Regions from separate parts of the Streptomyces sp. NPDC048644 genome, predicted to be linked through region 2. Evidence: riboswitches for the same ligand, from Rfam matches in the RefSeq annotation. Region 2 holds a riboswitch; the other holds the start of a gene.

Region 1 (7,441 bases), on a different contig from region 2:
CCGACTTCGTGCGCGGCCGGTTCGGCTCGAAGGGCCTGTCGCTGGCCATCGCGCTCACCGGCATCCTGGCGACGATGCCGTACATCGCACTCCAACTGGTCGGCATCCAGGCCGTCCTGGACGTGATGGGCGTCGGCGGCGGCGAGAACACCAACTGGTTCGTCAAGGACCTGCCGCTGCTGATCGCGTTCGCGGTGCTGGCCGCGTACACCTACTCATCGGGCCTGCGGGCGCCGGCGCTGATCGCGTTCGTCAAGGACGGGCTGATCTACCTGGTCATCGCCGTCGCCATCATCTACATCCCGATCAAACTCGGCGGTTTCGACGCCATCTTCGACGCGGCGGGCAAGGCGTTCGCCGAGCCGGGGCCGACCGGCAAGCCGCGCGGTGAGCTGGCCAGCGGCCCCCATAACCAGTGGGCGTACGCCACTCTGGCGCTCGGCTCGGCGCTCGCGCTGTTCATGTATCCGCACTCGATCACCGCGACGCTGTCGTCCCGCAGCCGTAACGTGATCCGCCGCAACACCACCATCCTGCCGCTGTACTCGCTCATGCTGGGCTTCCTCGCGCTGCTCGGCTTCATGGCGATCAAGGCGGGCACGGACACCCACGGCAACGCGCAGCTGGCGATCCCGCAGCTGTTCGAGGACATGTTCCCGAGCTGGTTCTCCGGCGTGGCGTTCGCCGCTATCGGGATCGGCGCGCTGGTGCCCGCCGCCATCATGTCCATCGCGGCGGCCAACCTCTTCACCCGCAACGTCTACAAGGACTTCATCAAGCCGCACGCCACCCCGGCGCAGGAGCACAAGGTCGCCAAGCTCGTCTCGCTGCTCGTGAAGGTCGGCGCGCTGATCTTCGTCCTGGGCATGGACAAGACCGTGGCGATCAACTTCCAGCTGCTGGGCGGCATCTGGATCCTGCAGACCATGCCGTCGCTGGTCGGCGGCCTGTTCACCCGCTGGTTCCACCGCTGGGCGCTGCTGGCCGGCTGGGCGGTCGGCATGGTCTACGGCACGCTCGCGGCATACGGCGTGGCCAGCCCGACGCAGGCGCACTTCGGCGGCTCCAACGCCGAGATCCCCGGCATCGGCCAGATCGGCTACATCGGCCTGACCGCGATCGTGCTCAACGTCCTGGTGACGGTCGTGCTGACCTTCGTCCTGCGGGCCCTGAAGGCACCTGACGGCGTCGACGAGACCAGCCCCGGGGACTACACCGCGGACGTCGGCGACAAGGCCGTCAGCCCCGAACTGCCGCCCGCAGCAGTGGGTTCGGCGAGCGGCCACTGACCCCGGCCCCTCCGGCACCCGCACGGGCCGTCACGTCCCTCCGGACGCGGCGGCCCGTCGCCGTACCGGGGCGGACGCGACGGGCCGTCCGCCCGAGGTCAGCTCTATCCCGCCGATGAGTTCCAGCCGCACGCCCTCCTCCGCCCGCTCGACTATCCGGGCGGCCTCTTCGAAATGCTCAGGGAGCGTGATGTGCGGCCGGTCGGCGAGCGCGGCCATGGGGCCTCCTCCTGCTGTCGTCGCAGTGCGGGGAACGTGGGAACGACGATAGCGGGGGCCACTGACAGACACCGCGCGATCACACACGACTCACTAGATGTGGGGGTGCGCACGAGGTGGCACCCCCACATGTATGCTCGTGCTCGCTGTCGCCGCAGGGGAATCCGGTGTGAGTCCGGAACTGTCCCGCAACGGTGTACGTATGCGCAGACATCGCTTCACCGCCTGTCGTGCGCACCTGTGAGTCCGAAGACCTGCCGACAGTACGCCCGCGCCGCCATCGGCGCGGACGTCGATACGTCCGGGCCCCGAGGGATGGGCCGGTGGACGCCGCGCGGTGTGCCCGCGCCCCGTGTGTCCGGGGTGCCGCATGCCCGCGTGCGGCCGTCGCGCACCGCCCCTCCCGGCCCCCGCCGAGTGAGGGAGAGCACCACGTGACCATCGCGCCAACGGAGTCCGCGACAGCCGCCGAGGCCGGATCGCCCGAGGCGGCCACGCTCCCCACCGCGGACGGCCGCCCCCAACACGCCGACGACGCCCCTGGCACCGCCCTGCTGCGCACCCTGACCGAGCTGACCGCCGACCTCACCGCGACCGACCCCGGCAAGGTGGCCGCCGCCGCGCTCCGCGGCCGGCACCCCGGCTCCGACGAGGCCGAGCTGCGCACCCTGGCCATCGACGCGGCGGCCGGCCTGATCGGCGACGAGCCGCAGTACTCCAAGCTCGCCGCGCGGCTGCTCACCCTCGCCATCGCCGAAGAGGCCGCGGGCCAGGGCTCCGTGGCGTTCTCCGCCTCCGTCGAGGTCGGCCACCGCGAGGGCCTGATCGCCGACCGGACCGCCGCGTTCGTCCGCAGCCACGCGGCCCGCCTGGACGCGCTGGTCGAGAAGGCGCTCGCGGACGGTGCCGACGACCGCTTCGGCTACTTCGGTCTGCGCACCCTGCACTCGCGCTATCTGCTGCGGCACCCCACCACCCGCCAGGTCATCGAGACCCCGCAGCACTTCCTGCTGCGGGTGGCCTGCGGTCTCGCCGAGAACGACTCGGTGGCGGCGCTCGACGACGTCGCCGAGCTGTACCGGCTGACCAGCTCGCTGTCCTACCTCCCCTCCTCCCCCACCCTCTTCAACTCCGGCACCCGCCACCCGCAGATGTCCTCCTGCTACCTGCTGGACTCCCCGCTGGACGAGCTGGACTCGATCTACGACCGCTACCACCAGGTCGCCAGGCTCTCCAAGCACGCCGGCGGCATCGGCCTCTCCTACTCCCGTATCCGGGCGCGCGGTTCGCTGATCCGGGGCACCAACGGCCACTCCAACGGCATCGTGCCGTTCCTGCGGACCCTGGACGCCTCGGTGGCCGCCGTGAACCAGGGCGGCCGGCGCAAGGGCGCGGCCTGCGTCTACCTGGAGACGTGGCACGCGGACATCGAGGAATTCCTGGAGCTGCGCGACAACACCGGCGAGGAGGCCAGGCGCACCCACAACCTGAACATCGCGCACTGGATCCCGGACGAGTTCATGCGCCGGGTGGAGGCGGACGCCGACTGGTCGCTGTTCTCGCCGTCCGACGCGCCGGAGCTGGTCGACCTGTGGGGCGACGCGTTCGACGCCGCGTACCGCAAGGCGGAGGCCGACGGCCGCGCCCTGAAGCAGATCCCGGCGCGGGTGCTCTACGCCCGGATGATGCGGACCCTCGCGCAGACCGGCAACGGCTGGATGACGTTCAAGGACGCCGCCAACCGCACCGCCAACCAGACCGCCGAGCCCGGCAAGGTCGTGCACTCGTCCAACCTGTGCACCGAGATCCTGGAGGTGACGGACGACGGGGAGACCGCGGTCTGCAACCTCGGGTCGGTCAACCTCGCGGCTCACCTGGGTGAGAACGGCGAGATGGACTGGGAGCGGCTGGACGCCACCGTCCGCACCGCCGTCGCCTTCCTCGACCGGGTCGTGGACATCAACTTCTACCCGACCGAGCAGGCCGGCGCCTCCAACTCCCGCTGGCGGCCGGTCGGTCTGGGCCTGATGGGCCTCCAGGACGTCTTCTTCCGGCTGCGGCTGCCCTTCGACTCCGCCGAGGCGACGGAGCTGTCCACCCGGATCTCCGAGCGCATCATGCTCGCCGCCTACGAGGCGTCCGCCGATCTCGCCGAGCGGCACGGCCCGCACCCGGCGTGGTCCGCGACGCGTACCGCCCGCGGAGTGCTGCACCCCGACCACTACCCGAACGCCGAGCCCCGCTGGGCGGACCGCTGGGAGGCGCTGCGCGCCCGGATCGCCACGACCGGCATGCGCAACTCGCTCCTCCTGGCCATCGCGCCGACCGCGACCATCGCCTCCATCGCCGGCGTCTACGAGTGCATCGAGCCGCAGGTCTCCAACCTCTTCAAGCGCGAGACCCTGTCGGGCGAGTTCCTCCAGGTGAACGCCTACCTGATCGAGGAGTTGAAGGCGCTGGGCCTGTGGGACGCGCGGACCCGTGACGCGCTGCGCGAGGCCAACGGCTCGGTGCAGGACGTCGCGTGGATCCCCGAGGAGATCCGCGCGCTGTACCGCACCGCCTGGGAGGTCCCGCAGCGCGCGCTGATCGACATGGCCGCGGCCCGTACGCCCTACCTCGACCAGAGCCAGTCGCTGAACCTCTTCATGGCGTCGCCGACCATCGGCAAGCTCAGCTCGATGTACGCCTACGCCTGGAAGCGCGGCATCAAGACCACGTACTACCTGCGCTCCCGTCCGGCGACCCGGATCGCGCAGTCGGCCCGCGGCACCGCCGCCGTCACCCCCGTCCCCGTACCGCAGCAGGCCACCGACCCCGACGCGGTCGCCTGCTCCCTGGAAAACCCCGAGTCCTGCGAGGCCTGCCAGTAATGCCCAACCCGTCGCCCGACCACCGCCCCTCAACGACGGCGCTGCGCGCCGAAAGCCCCACCACCCCCGAAACCACCGCTCCGGAAACCACCGCCAACGGCAACGGCCCCGCCACCGGCACCAAGAACCTCCTCGACCCGGGCTTCGAGCTGACGCTGCGGCCCATGCGGTACCCGGACTTCTACGACCGCTACCGCGACGCGATCAAGAACACCTGGACCGTGGAGGAGGTCGACCTCCACTCCGACGTCGCCGACCTGGCGAAGCTCTCGCCGGGCGAGCAGCACATGATCGGCCGGCTGGTGGCGTTCTTCGCGACCGGCGACTCGATCGTCGCCAACAACCTGGTGCTGACGCTCTACAAGCACATCAACTCCCCCGAAGCGCGGCTGTACTTGTCGCGGCAGCTCTTCGAGGAGGCCGTGCACGTCCAGTTCTATCTGACGCTGCTGGACACCTACCTCCCCGACCCGGAGGACCGCGCCGCCGCCTTCGCGGCCGTGGAGAACATCCCGTCCATCCGGGAGAAGGCGCAGTTCTGCTTCAAGTGGATGGACTCGGTCGAGAAGATCGACCAGTTGGAGAGCAAGGCCGACCGCCGCCGCTTCCTGCTGAACCTCATCTGCTTCGCCGCCTGCATCGAGGGGCTGTTCTTCTACGGGGCGTTCGCCTACGTCTACTGGTTCCGCTCGCGCGGCCTGCTGCACGGCCTGGCGACCGGCACCAACTGGGTGTTCCGTGACGAGACCATGCACATGAACTTCGCGTTCGAGGTCGTCGACACGGTCCGCGCCGAGGAGCCCGACCTCTTCGACGACGCGCTGGAGCAGCAGGTCACCGACATGCTCAAGGAAGCCGTCGAGGCGGAGCTCCAGTTCGGCCGCGACCTGTGCGGCGACGGGCTGCCCGGCATGAACACCGAGTCGATGCGCGAGTACCTCCAGTGCGTCGCCGACCAGCGCCTCCAGCGGCTCGGCTTCCCGCCCGTCTACGGCTCGGAGAACCCGTTCTCCTTCATGGAGCTCCAGAACGTCCAGGAGCTGACGAACTTCTTCGAGCGCCGGGCGTCGGCCTACCAGGTCGCCGTCGAGGGCTCGGTCTCCTTCGACGACGAGTTCTAGGAGTCCGCAGACACCGATGCCCTCCTGCCGCGGCCGTGCGGCAGGAGGGCATCGCGCTGCTGGGCGCGGGGCTCAGTCGTTGGCGACGACGGGGTAGCGCGGCTCCTGCTCGGCCATCTGCTTGAGCGCGTCCTTGCGGTCCCGCTTGGACAGCCGGTCGATGTAGAGGTAGCCGTAGAGGTGGTCGGTCTCGTGCTGGAGGCAGCGCGCGAAGTAGCCGGTGCCCTGGACCGCGATCGGGTTGCCCTGGGCGTCCTGGCCGCGCACCACGGCGTAGTCGGGGCGGGCCAGCTCGGCGTAGGCGCCGGGCACGGACAGGCAGCCCTCGTTGGAGTCGTCCAGCACCCGGCGCGGGGCAGGCAGCTCGTCCAGGACGGGGTTGCAGACCGCGCCGACGTGCCGGACGCCGCTGTCGTCGAGGCAGTCGTAGACGAAGACCTTCAGGTCCACGCCGATCTGGTTGGCGGCCAGGCCGACGCCCTCGGCGGTGCGCTGGCTGGCGAACATGTCGTCGATCAGCTGTGCCAGCTCGTCACCGAACTCCGTGACGTCCTTGCACTCCTTGTGGAGCACCGGATTGCCGACGACCGTGATCGGCCGCGAGGTGCCACGCTCGCGGTGGGCGCTCTCCCGCTGCTCCGCATCCGTCGTGTCATCGATGAACTCGTCGTCCACGCGCTGCTCACCGTCTTGATCAAACACAGGCTGCTGGGCCATCTCCGCCGTACGCCTTCCCTAAAACCTTGACTGGTCGCCCTGAGGCAGGGCCGCGAGCCCGGCAGGACGTCGCGACACGCCCTACAGCCTACGGGGAGGCGCCCTGTGCCCTCAGCAGACCTCTTCGAGATCCCGCCACTCCCGGCTGTCCGGGCTGTCCGCGACCCAGCCGTCCAGCAGCCCGCGCACCAGCGCGGCGGGCGCCGCTATGCCGCATTCACGCTCCGGTACCCACAGCGAACCGGAGCCCGCGGTCCGGTGCCCCAGCGGCCCGGGATGCCCCGGTTCGCTGTGGTCGTGCGGATCGAGGTGCTCGCCGTCGCCCTCGTCGCTCGGCATCCGGCTCTCCGAGCAGGTACGGCACAGCAGCCGCACCGACGACGACCAGTCCTCGGCGGCGAACCCCGCGTCGGCGGCAAGCCGCTCCAGGGCGTCCCGGTCCGCCTCGGTGGCCGCCTCCAGGAGGACGACCCAGGTGGGCACCGGCGACGGCGCCCACAGCTCGATCTCGTCGAACACCGGGTAGGAAGGCCCGGCCGCGGTCGTCCGCTCGCCGTGCGGGACGCCGTCGTGCAGCACGACCTCGCCCCAGCGCCGCCCGGAGGACGGCAGCGGGATCGACAGCACCTCGATGCGCGCCGGATCCAGCCGGCGGCCCCAGACCACCTCGGCCTCGCCCTCGGGCGAGAGGCGGACGGCTGCGCTGCCCAGGGCCATACCGACCGGTTCGCCGGACGGTGAGCCGTCGGCGGGCACCCGCAGGCCGTACGCCTGCCAGGCGCGGCGGGCCAGCGGCCAGTCCTGGAGTGCGGTGGCGGCGATGCCGACGTTCCACCAGTCGGGCGCCCCGGTGCCGCGGTCGAGCAGCGCGACGGCGCGCAGCCCGGCGGCCCTGGCGCCTTCCCAGTCGTGCCGGAACTTGTGCAGCAGGGCGAGGTTGAACCAGGACTCCGACAGCCAGGGCTCCATGTCGGCGGCGCGGGTCAGCAGGGCGCCCGCGTCCTCGTAACGGCCGTCACCGATCAGCGTGAAAGCGCGGTCGGTCGCCTGCCGCCACGAGGCGGATGGGCGGTGCCGTACCTTGCCGAAGATCCTCACGATTCCCGCCTGCTGGTTGCTCTTGATGCCGCTTTCGGATGTGTCCCGAGCGGCGCCCGGGGCCGTCTGGGGGCCCACTCGACAACCTGCCACAGTTTGCCGTCGGGCTCAGCCTGATCTGCTG
Region 2 (7,441 bases):
GCCGCCTCGGCATCGGTGCTCGGCGACATGGTCGCCTACCGGCTGGCCTGGCGCGGCGGCGACCGCTTCGACCGCGCCATCGGCCGCTCCCGCCGCCTGACCGCCGCGCAGCAACGCCTCGGCACGGCGCTGAACCGGGGCGGCGGCGGCATCGTCGTCCTGGCCCGCTTCGCACCGGCGGGCCGCTCGGTGGTCAGCCTGGGCGCGGGTGTCGCACACCGTACGGTGCGCGAGTTCCTGCCCTGGTCCGCGCTGGCCGGTCTGGCGTGGGCCGCGTACAGCGTGAGCCTGGGCTACTTCGGCGGGCAGTGGCTCGGCACGTCCTGGATCAGCACCGGCCTGTCCGTCTGCGCGCTCTTCATCGCCGGGTCCGCCGCCGCCTTCCTGATGCGCAGGCCGGAGCGGCGCCCCGCGCACTGAGCCCCCGACGGCGGCCGGGCCGGGTGGCCGGGCCGCCGTCCCCGCGTGCGCTACGAAGCGCCCTGCGCCGCCCCGTCCTGATCCACCGGCACCACGGCGATCGGGCAGACCGCGTGCAGCAGCACCGCATGCGTCACCGAGCCGAGCCGCGGCCCCACCGGCAGCCTGCGGCGATGCCGGGCCACGACCACCAGATCGCTCTCCTGCGACGCCTCCACCAGCAGCCCCGCCGCGCTCTCCTCCTGGAGAACCACCTCGACGTCGACCTCCGGATACCGGTCGCGGTGCGGCGCGAGCACCTCCGTCAGCTGCTTGCCGAGCGCGTCCGCGTAGTCCTGCTGTGTGGCCTCGTACGCCGCCGCGTACTCGAAGGCGGGCGGCATCAGCATCGGCCAGGTGTAGCCGGAGAGCACCTTCAGGCGGGCGCCACGGCGGCTGGCCTCGGCGAAGGCGAAGCCGATCGCGCCGGGCTCGTCCGACGACGCGTCCACGCCGAGCGCGACCTGCGGGGTGCCGGGCGGCGCGACCTCGTCCGCCCGCCGGGTGCGGTCGCGGTCCGGGCGCGGGACGACGACGACCGGGCAGGCGGCGTGGGCGGCCGATGCCAGGCCGTTGGAGCCGAGCAGCAGGCTGGCGAAGCCGCCGCGACCGCGCGAGCCGAGCACCAGCAGCCTGGCCTCGGCGCCCAGTTCGGGCAGCACGGTGTCAGGCAGCCCCGCAAGGCCGCGGAACTCGATCTCCGGCAGCCCGGCCCCGCGGCTCTCCTCCGCCGCCAGCTTCGTCCGCAGCTCCGCCAGCACCGGGTCGGCCTCGGCCGCCGCGGCCCGTTCGGCCGTGGCGTACGGCCAGACGTGCACCACCTGCAACACCGCGCCCCGCAGCCGGGCCGCATCGACCGCCCAGCGCAGCGCCCGCTCACTGTCGGCGGACCCGTCCACAGCGACGATGACGGGAAGGGTGTCCATGTGCGCCTCCATACGAACGATTGGTATCCACGGCGCGGTGTGCCGCCGTGGCCGATGCCCCGCACGGCAGGGCAGGGCCGTCCGGCCCGTGCCGCGCGGAACATCAAGATCAGCTGCCTTCATCCTGCCCCGCGCGTACGGCCATCGGCACGGGACGAAAGTCCCGGCTGCCCGCCGGTCACCGGCCGCCCGCCCGGGGCGGCCCCGCACACGGAGTAAAGTCGACCGTCACCACCCCGCCGTACCGCTCCCGCAGACCGCGCCGACCCGCGCCGCCCGGGGAGCGCGCCCGGCACCATCGGCGGCCCCGCAGCGCCACGGCTGAGCGGCGGCGCCCTGGCAGGGGTCCGAACCACTGACACGAGGCACATTTCGGTGAATGCACCGCCGGTCGTCGAATGGACCGAGGCCGACGAGGCCCGCTCCGCCCGTTGGCGCTCCGAAAACGGCGCGCCACCGCCCCGCCGGATCGTGATCGCGGACGACCGGATGAAGGCCGACGCCGCGTACAAGCTCGCCTGCGAGGGCACCGCACTCCTCTGGCGCGGCGATTTCCACAATGCCAGGCAACTGCTGACGGCACTGACCCGCCGCATCGACCGCCGCCCGCGCAAGACGCTCCCCGACGACCCGGCGCAGGCTTTCCACCAGCACCGCGCGGCGCAGAACCAGCGCGCCCGCATCCTGGGCATGCTGCTGATCCCCCTCGACGCGACGCACGCGGTGCCGCTGCACCGCGCCCCCGACGTCCGCGCGGCCTGCGCCCAGGCGTACGGCCCGCCCCCTGCCGACGCCCCGGCCGACGCACCCGCCCCCGCGCAACCCGGCCCGCACCGCACCGCATCCGTGGTCTCCCTCCGGGAACTCCTCGGCCTGATCGGCGCGTACGAATGGCGCAAAAAGGGAGTCGAGATCCCGGCGCTCGGCGGTGACCGGATCCACCCGCACTACGGCGTCTTCTCGCCCGCCCGCGGCGAGTACGTCGACCTCGTGGCCGCCGCGCCGCTGCCCGCGCAGGACCTGGCCTTCGACATCGGCACCGGCACCGGCGTCCTCGCCTCCGTACTCGCGCGCCGGGGTGTGCGCCGGGTGGTGGCCACCGACCAGGACCCGCGTGCGCTCGCCTGCGCCCGCGAGAACACCGAACGGCTCGGTGTGGCGGGCCAAGTGACGGTGGTCGAGGCCGACCTGTTCCCGGAAGGCCGCGCTCCGCTGGTGGTCTGCAACCCGCCCTGGGTGCCGGCGAAGCCGACGACGCCCATCGAGTACGCCGTGTACGACCCGGGCAGCCGGATGCTGCGCGGCTTCCTGAACGGCCTGGCGGAGCACCTCACACCGGGCGGCGAGGGCTGGCTGATCCTGTCCGACCTGGCCGAACACCTCGGCCTGCGGCCACGCTCCGAACTCACCGCCGCCTTCGCATCGGCCGGCCTGGAGGTCGTGGACCGGCTCGACGTCACCCCGCGCCACCCGCGCGCCCGCGACACATCCGACCCGCTCCACGTGGCCCGCGCCGCCGAGGTCACCTCCCTGTGGCGGCTGACGGCCACGCACTGACACCCCGCCAACCCGCCGCACCCGCACCGGCACCGGCACCCGCACCGGCACGAGGGAGCAACCATGGACACGGACCCACCGCACCTCCTGGCCCGCGCCCGCCGGCTCGCCGCATCCGCGGCACCCGGGCGGCGCCGCATCCTGGGCATCGCGGGGCCACCGGGGGCCGGCAAGTCCACCCTCGCCGCCCACCTGGTGGCGCGGCTGGCCGGGCAGGCGGCACTGGTCCCCATGGACGGCTTCCACCTCGCCGAGTCCGAACTGCGCCGCCTCGGCCGCACCCACCGCAAGGGCGCGCCCGACACCTTCGACCCCGACGGCTACGCGGCGCTGCTCGCCCGCCTGCGCTCCCCCGCCCCCGGCGCCGTCGTCTACGCACCCGCCTTCGACCGCCGCATCGAGGAGCCCGTGGCCGGCAGCATCGCCGTCCCGCCCCATCTCCCGCTCGTCATCACCGAAGGCAACTACCTGCTCGTCGACGCACCGCCGTGGGCCCGCGCCCGCGCGCTGCTCGACGAGGTCTGGTACGTGGACCTGGACGGCACGGAGCGGGTACGGCGGCTCGTCGACCGCCACGAACGGTTCGGCAGGCCGCGGGCCGCCGCGGAGCGGTTCGTGCGGACGTCGGACGAGGCCAACGCCCGCCTGGTGGCGGCCACTCGGGAGCGCGCAGACCTCGTCGTCACCTTCACGCCGGGGGCGGCCCCGCGCCCGGACGGCGCCTGACTCCCCTTCCGGACGTGCCGCGCCCGTCCTGATCCGGTGTACTCGACGGACTCGCCGAGGAATTCCGGCACCTCACGGGCGATCCGCACGTTGCATCGAAGGGACGCGGCAGTTCCGGCACTTCAGACGGTTCCGGCACAGCGGACGTGTCCGATGAGTTCACACGAAGGATGGCGGGGAGCATGACCCAGGGAATCAGCACATGGGCCGACATCGAGAACGGCACCGTGCCGATCGACGACGGCGAGCTGTTCTACGAGGCGGCCGGCACGGGCCCCGCCGTGGTCCTGCTGCACGGCGGCATGCTCGACCAGCGCATGTGGGACGAGCAGTTCGCCTGGCTCGTCAACTCCGGCCTGCGCGCGATCCGCTACGACCTCCGGGGCCACGGCCTCTCCTCGTCCGTGACCGGCGACTGGTCCAACCACGACGACCTGCGGGCCCTGCTCGACGCGCTCGCGGTGCCCCGTGCCGTCCTGGTCGGCCTCTCCCACGGCGCCCGCATCGCCCTCGACACCGCGCTGGCCCACCCCGAACGGGTCGCGGCCCTGGCCCTGGCCTCCCCCGGCATCAGCGGTCGCGCCTTCACCGACCCGTTCCTCCTCGCGCACATCAAGGAACAGGTGGCCGCGATCGGCGAACCGTACGCCGCGGAGCGCTACGTCGAGCACTTCCTGCGGATGTGGGTGGACGGCCCGCACCGCGAACCGGCCGCGGTGGACGCCGCGTTGCGCGAACGGCTCCGCGCCTCGGCCCAGGCCAATGCCGAGGTGCACGCCGACGCGATGGGTGCCGGCATCCCCGTCGAAGTCGGGGCCGCCGACCGCCTCGCCGATATCCGGGTGCCGACCGCCGTCCTCGACGGCGACCTCGACAGCATGGACATCTCCGCCAACGCCCACGCGATCACCCTGACCGTGCCGGGCGCCCAGCGGATCCGGATACCCGGCGCCGGTCACATGGTCAACCTGGAGAACAGGGCCGCCTTCGACCACGCCCTGCACGGTTTCCTCTCCTCGCTGCCGTACTGACCCTTTCACGCCCCCCTCACCCGAGGCCCCACACACCCCCACAGGCCCATCAACCAGCACAAACAGGCTCCATGGAGGCCGCCGGGCAGCTCCGTTAGAGTGGCCGGGCCGTGGTGCTCGGGAAGACCGGTGAAGGGCCGAAGGCCCCAGCCCGGAGCGGCCCTCGCCACTGTGATCGGGAGTTTCCGACCCCTTCGGCACGCGCGCTCCGCCGCACGTGCCGGGCCACTGACCGCAGCCCGCGGCCGGGAAGGCCGGGCCCGGACGCGTGCACCCGTAAGCCAGGAGACCGGCCACGGCATCTCACGAAGTGATCCACGAGGTGCTGGAGCGTGACCGCCGTATGGCCCTGTCCACCGATCCCCCGCATATCCCTGACCCGGCCCCGGAGTTCCGCTGGCGCCGGCAGGACACCGTCCGTACCGCCGGACTGATGGCCGTCATAGCCGCCCTGCACGTCGTCGCCTTCGGCGTGCTCTTCCTCCTGGTCGTCCCGTACCACTACACGGTCGGCAGCCAGGTCTTCGGCGTCGGTCTCGGCATCACCGCCTACACCCTCGGCATGCGGCACGCCTTCGACGCCGACCACATCGCGGCGATCGACAACACCACACGCAAGCTGATGGCCGACGGCAAACGGCCCGTCTCGGTGGGCTTCTGGTTCGCCCTGGGGCACTCCAGCGTCATCGTCGCGATGGCGGCACTGGTGGCCGGCGGCGCCCAGCTCGCCGGCACCCTGCTCAACGACGATTCGCGCGCCCACCAGGTACTCGGCACCGTCGGCACCACCGTGTCCGGCAGCTTCCTCTACCTCATCGCCGCGCTCAACCTCATCGCGCTCGCCGGTATCTGGCGGGTCTTCCGCGGCATGCGCGAGGGCAGGTTCGACGAGGCGGAGCTGGCAGCACGGCTCGATTCCCGCGGGTTCATGAACCGCTTCCTGGGACGGTTCACCCGGTCCATCTCCCGGCCCGGCCAGATGTTCCCTCTGGGCTTCCTCTTCGGCCTCGGGTTCGACACCGCGACCGAGGTGACGCTGATGGTGATGGCGGGCAGCGGCGCCGCGGCCGGTCTGCCCTGGTACGCCATCCTGTGCCTGCCGCTGCTGTTCGCCGCCGGAATGAGCCTGTTCGACACCCTCGACGGCACGTTCATGAACTTCGCCTACCAGTGGGCGTTCGCCAATCCGGTGCGCAAGGTCTACTACAACCTCACCATCACCGGCCTCTCGATCGCCGTGGCCTTCTTCATCGGCACCATCGAGCTGGTGACCGTCCTGCACGACAAGCTCGGCCTCACCGACGGCGTCACCGGCTGGATCTCCGGCCTCGACCTGGACAACGTCGGCTTCATCATCGTCGGCCTGTTCGTGGTCGTCTGGGCGGCGGCGCTGGCGTACTGGCGGCTCTCCGGCGTCGAAAAGCGCTGGGCGGACCGCACGGCGACGGAGACCTGACCTGGCGGCTGCCGGCCGCGGCCCCGTCCCGCGAGGCCCGGCCGGCAGCTCCGGCACCGTCGGCCGCCGTGCCGCGCCGCCGTGCCCGTATCTCAGGTGGCGGTGCCCGCCGCCGCGCCCGTTTCCCGGTCAGGGCCCCAGCGACGGAGCGCCGCGGCGAGGTCGAGCGGACGCAGCCGGTCCGGCTCGTCGGGGCCCGGCCAGTCCTCGCGGGGCACCCGCCACATCACCTCGAACTCGTTGCCGTCCGGGTCCTTGGCGTACAGCGACTTGGACACGAGGTGATCGCTGGAGCCGACCAGCGCGCCGCGGGCGGCAAGCCGTTCCTCGGCCGCGACCAGCTCGCCCAGGGTGCCGACCTCCCAGGCCAGGTGGTAGAGCCCCACCCGTCCGGCCTCAGGGCCCGGCGCCTCGGCGCCCACCGCGAAGAGGCCGAGATCGTGATCGTTGAGCGAGCCGGGCGCGGCCAGGAAGGCCGCGCGGCCCGGCACATCTTCGGCCGTCGTGAGCCCCAGGGTCTCCCCGTAGAACGCCACGGACCTGGCCACGTCACGGACGTAGAGCACCGCGTGATTGAGGCGACGTACGGACATCGGCCCCTCCTTCTCCTCCCGGTTTCCCGCCACATACGGACACCGGCCCAGGGCCGGCAGCCGCTCCTAGTCGCGGACCAGCAGCATGATTCCGGCGACGACCACGGCCAGCACCAGCGCGGCAACGCCGTACAGCAGGCGGTGCGACTTCAGGACCGGCAGCAGGCGGTCGACGGCGTACCGGCCGGGGCCGGTCAGGGCGAGGGCAGCCGCGCTGGCGGTCAGCAGCAGTTCGTACTCGACGCCCTTGGGGGCGAAGAAGCCGCCGCCCCACTTGACGGCCAGCGCGTTGATCATCGTGCCGACCAGCGCGGCTGCCGCGAGCGGGGTGAGGAGCCCGAGGACCAGCCCGAGCCCGCCCAGCGTCTCGGTCAGCCCGGCCACCACCGCCATGGCGTGGCCCGCCGGGTAGCCACTCGCGGTGAAGAACTGCCCGGTGCCGTCGAGACCCGGGCCGTCGAACCAGCCGAAGAGTTTCTGCGAACCGTGCGCGGCCATCGTGAGCCCGACCGCCAGCCGCAGCAGGAGCAGGCCGACGTCGTAGCCGTGCGGGGACGGTGCGGACAGCGCCGAAGCGCCGGTGCGCGCGGTCGGGACGGAGCCGAGGGGGGTGGTCATCGAAAGCCGCTCTTTCCGGATCGGGAGTTACTTGAAACTTCAAGTCATTGCTTTCGACCATACACAGCGCCTCCG

The links. A riboswitch is a leader RNA that binds a small molecule or an ion and turns the genes downstream of it on or off. The one in region 2 is predicted to bind cobalamin.
Region 1: another riboswitch for cobalamin. It lies ahead of ACGFNI_RS11125 (ribonucleoside-diphosphate reductase subunit alpha); the one in region 2 lies ahead of ACGFNI_RS02720 (HoxN/HupN/NixA family nickel/cobalt transporter).

What each region holds. Positions count from the first base shown of each region.
Region 1 is NZ_JBICVO010000004.1:326,738-334,178, forward strand. It holds gene mctP (monocarboxylate uptake permease MctP) at 1-1,289, shown strand, start outside; gene ACGFNI_RS11120 (hypothetical protein) at 1,320-1,508, opposite strand; cobalamin riboswitch at 1,625-1,785, shown strand; gene ACGFNI_RS11125 (ribonucleoside-diphosphate reductase subunit alpha) at 1,943-4,381, shown strand; gene ACGFNI_RS11130 (ribonucleotide-diphosphate reductase subunit beta) at 4,381-5,502, shown strand; gene def (peptide deformylase) at 5,575-6,219, opposite strand; gene ACGFNI_RS11140 (tetratricopeptide repeat protein) at 6,331-7,317, opposite strand.
Region 2 is NZ_JBICVO010000001.1:599,159-606,599, forward strand. It holds gene ACGFNI_RS02695 (DedA family protein) at 1-420, shown strand, start outside; gene ACGFNI_RS02700 (universal stress protein) at 471-1,385, opposite strand; gene ACGFNI_RS02705 (methyltransferase) at 1,761-2,942, shown strand; gene ACGFNI_RS02710 (nucleoside/nucleotide kinase family protein) at 3,006-3,668, shown strand; gene ACGFNI_RS02715 (alpha/beta fold hydrolase) at 3,851-4,699, shown strand; cobalamin riboswitch at 4,794-5,012, shown strand; gene ACGFNI_RS02720 (HoxN/HupN/NixA family nickel/cobalt transporter) at 5,010-6,155, shown strand; gene ACGFNI_RS02725 (VOC family protein) at 6,248-6,748, opposite strand; gene ACGFNI_RS02730 (DoxX family protein) at 6,815-7,366, opposite strand.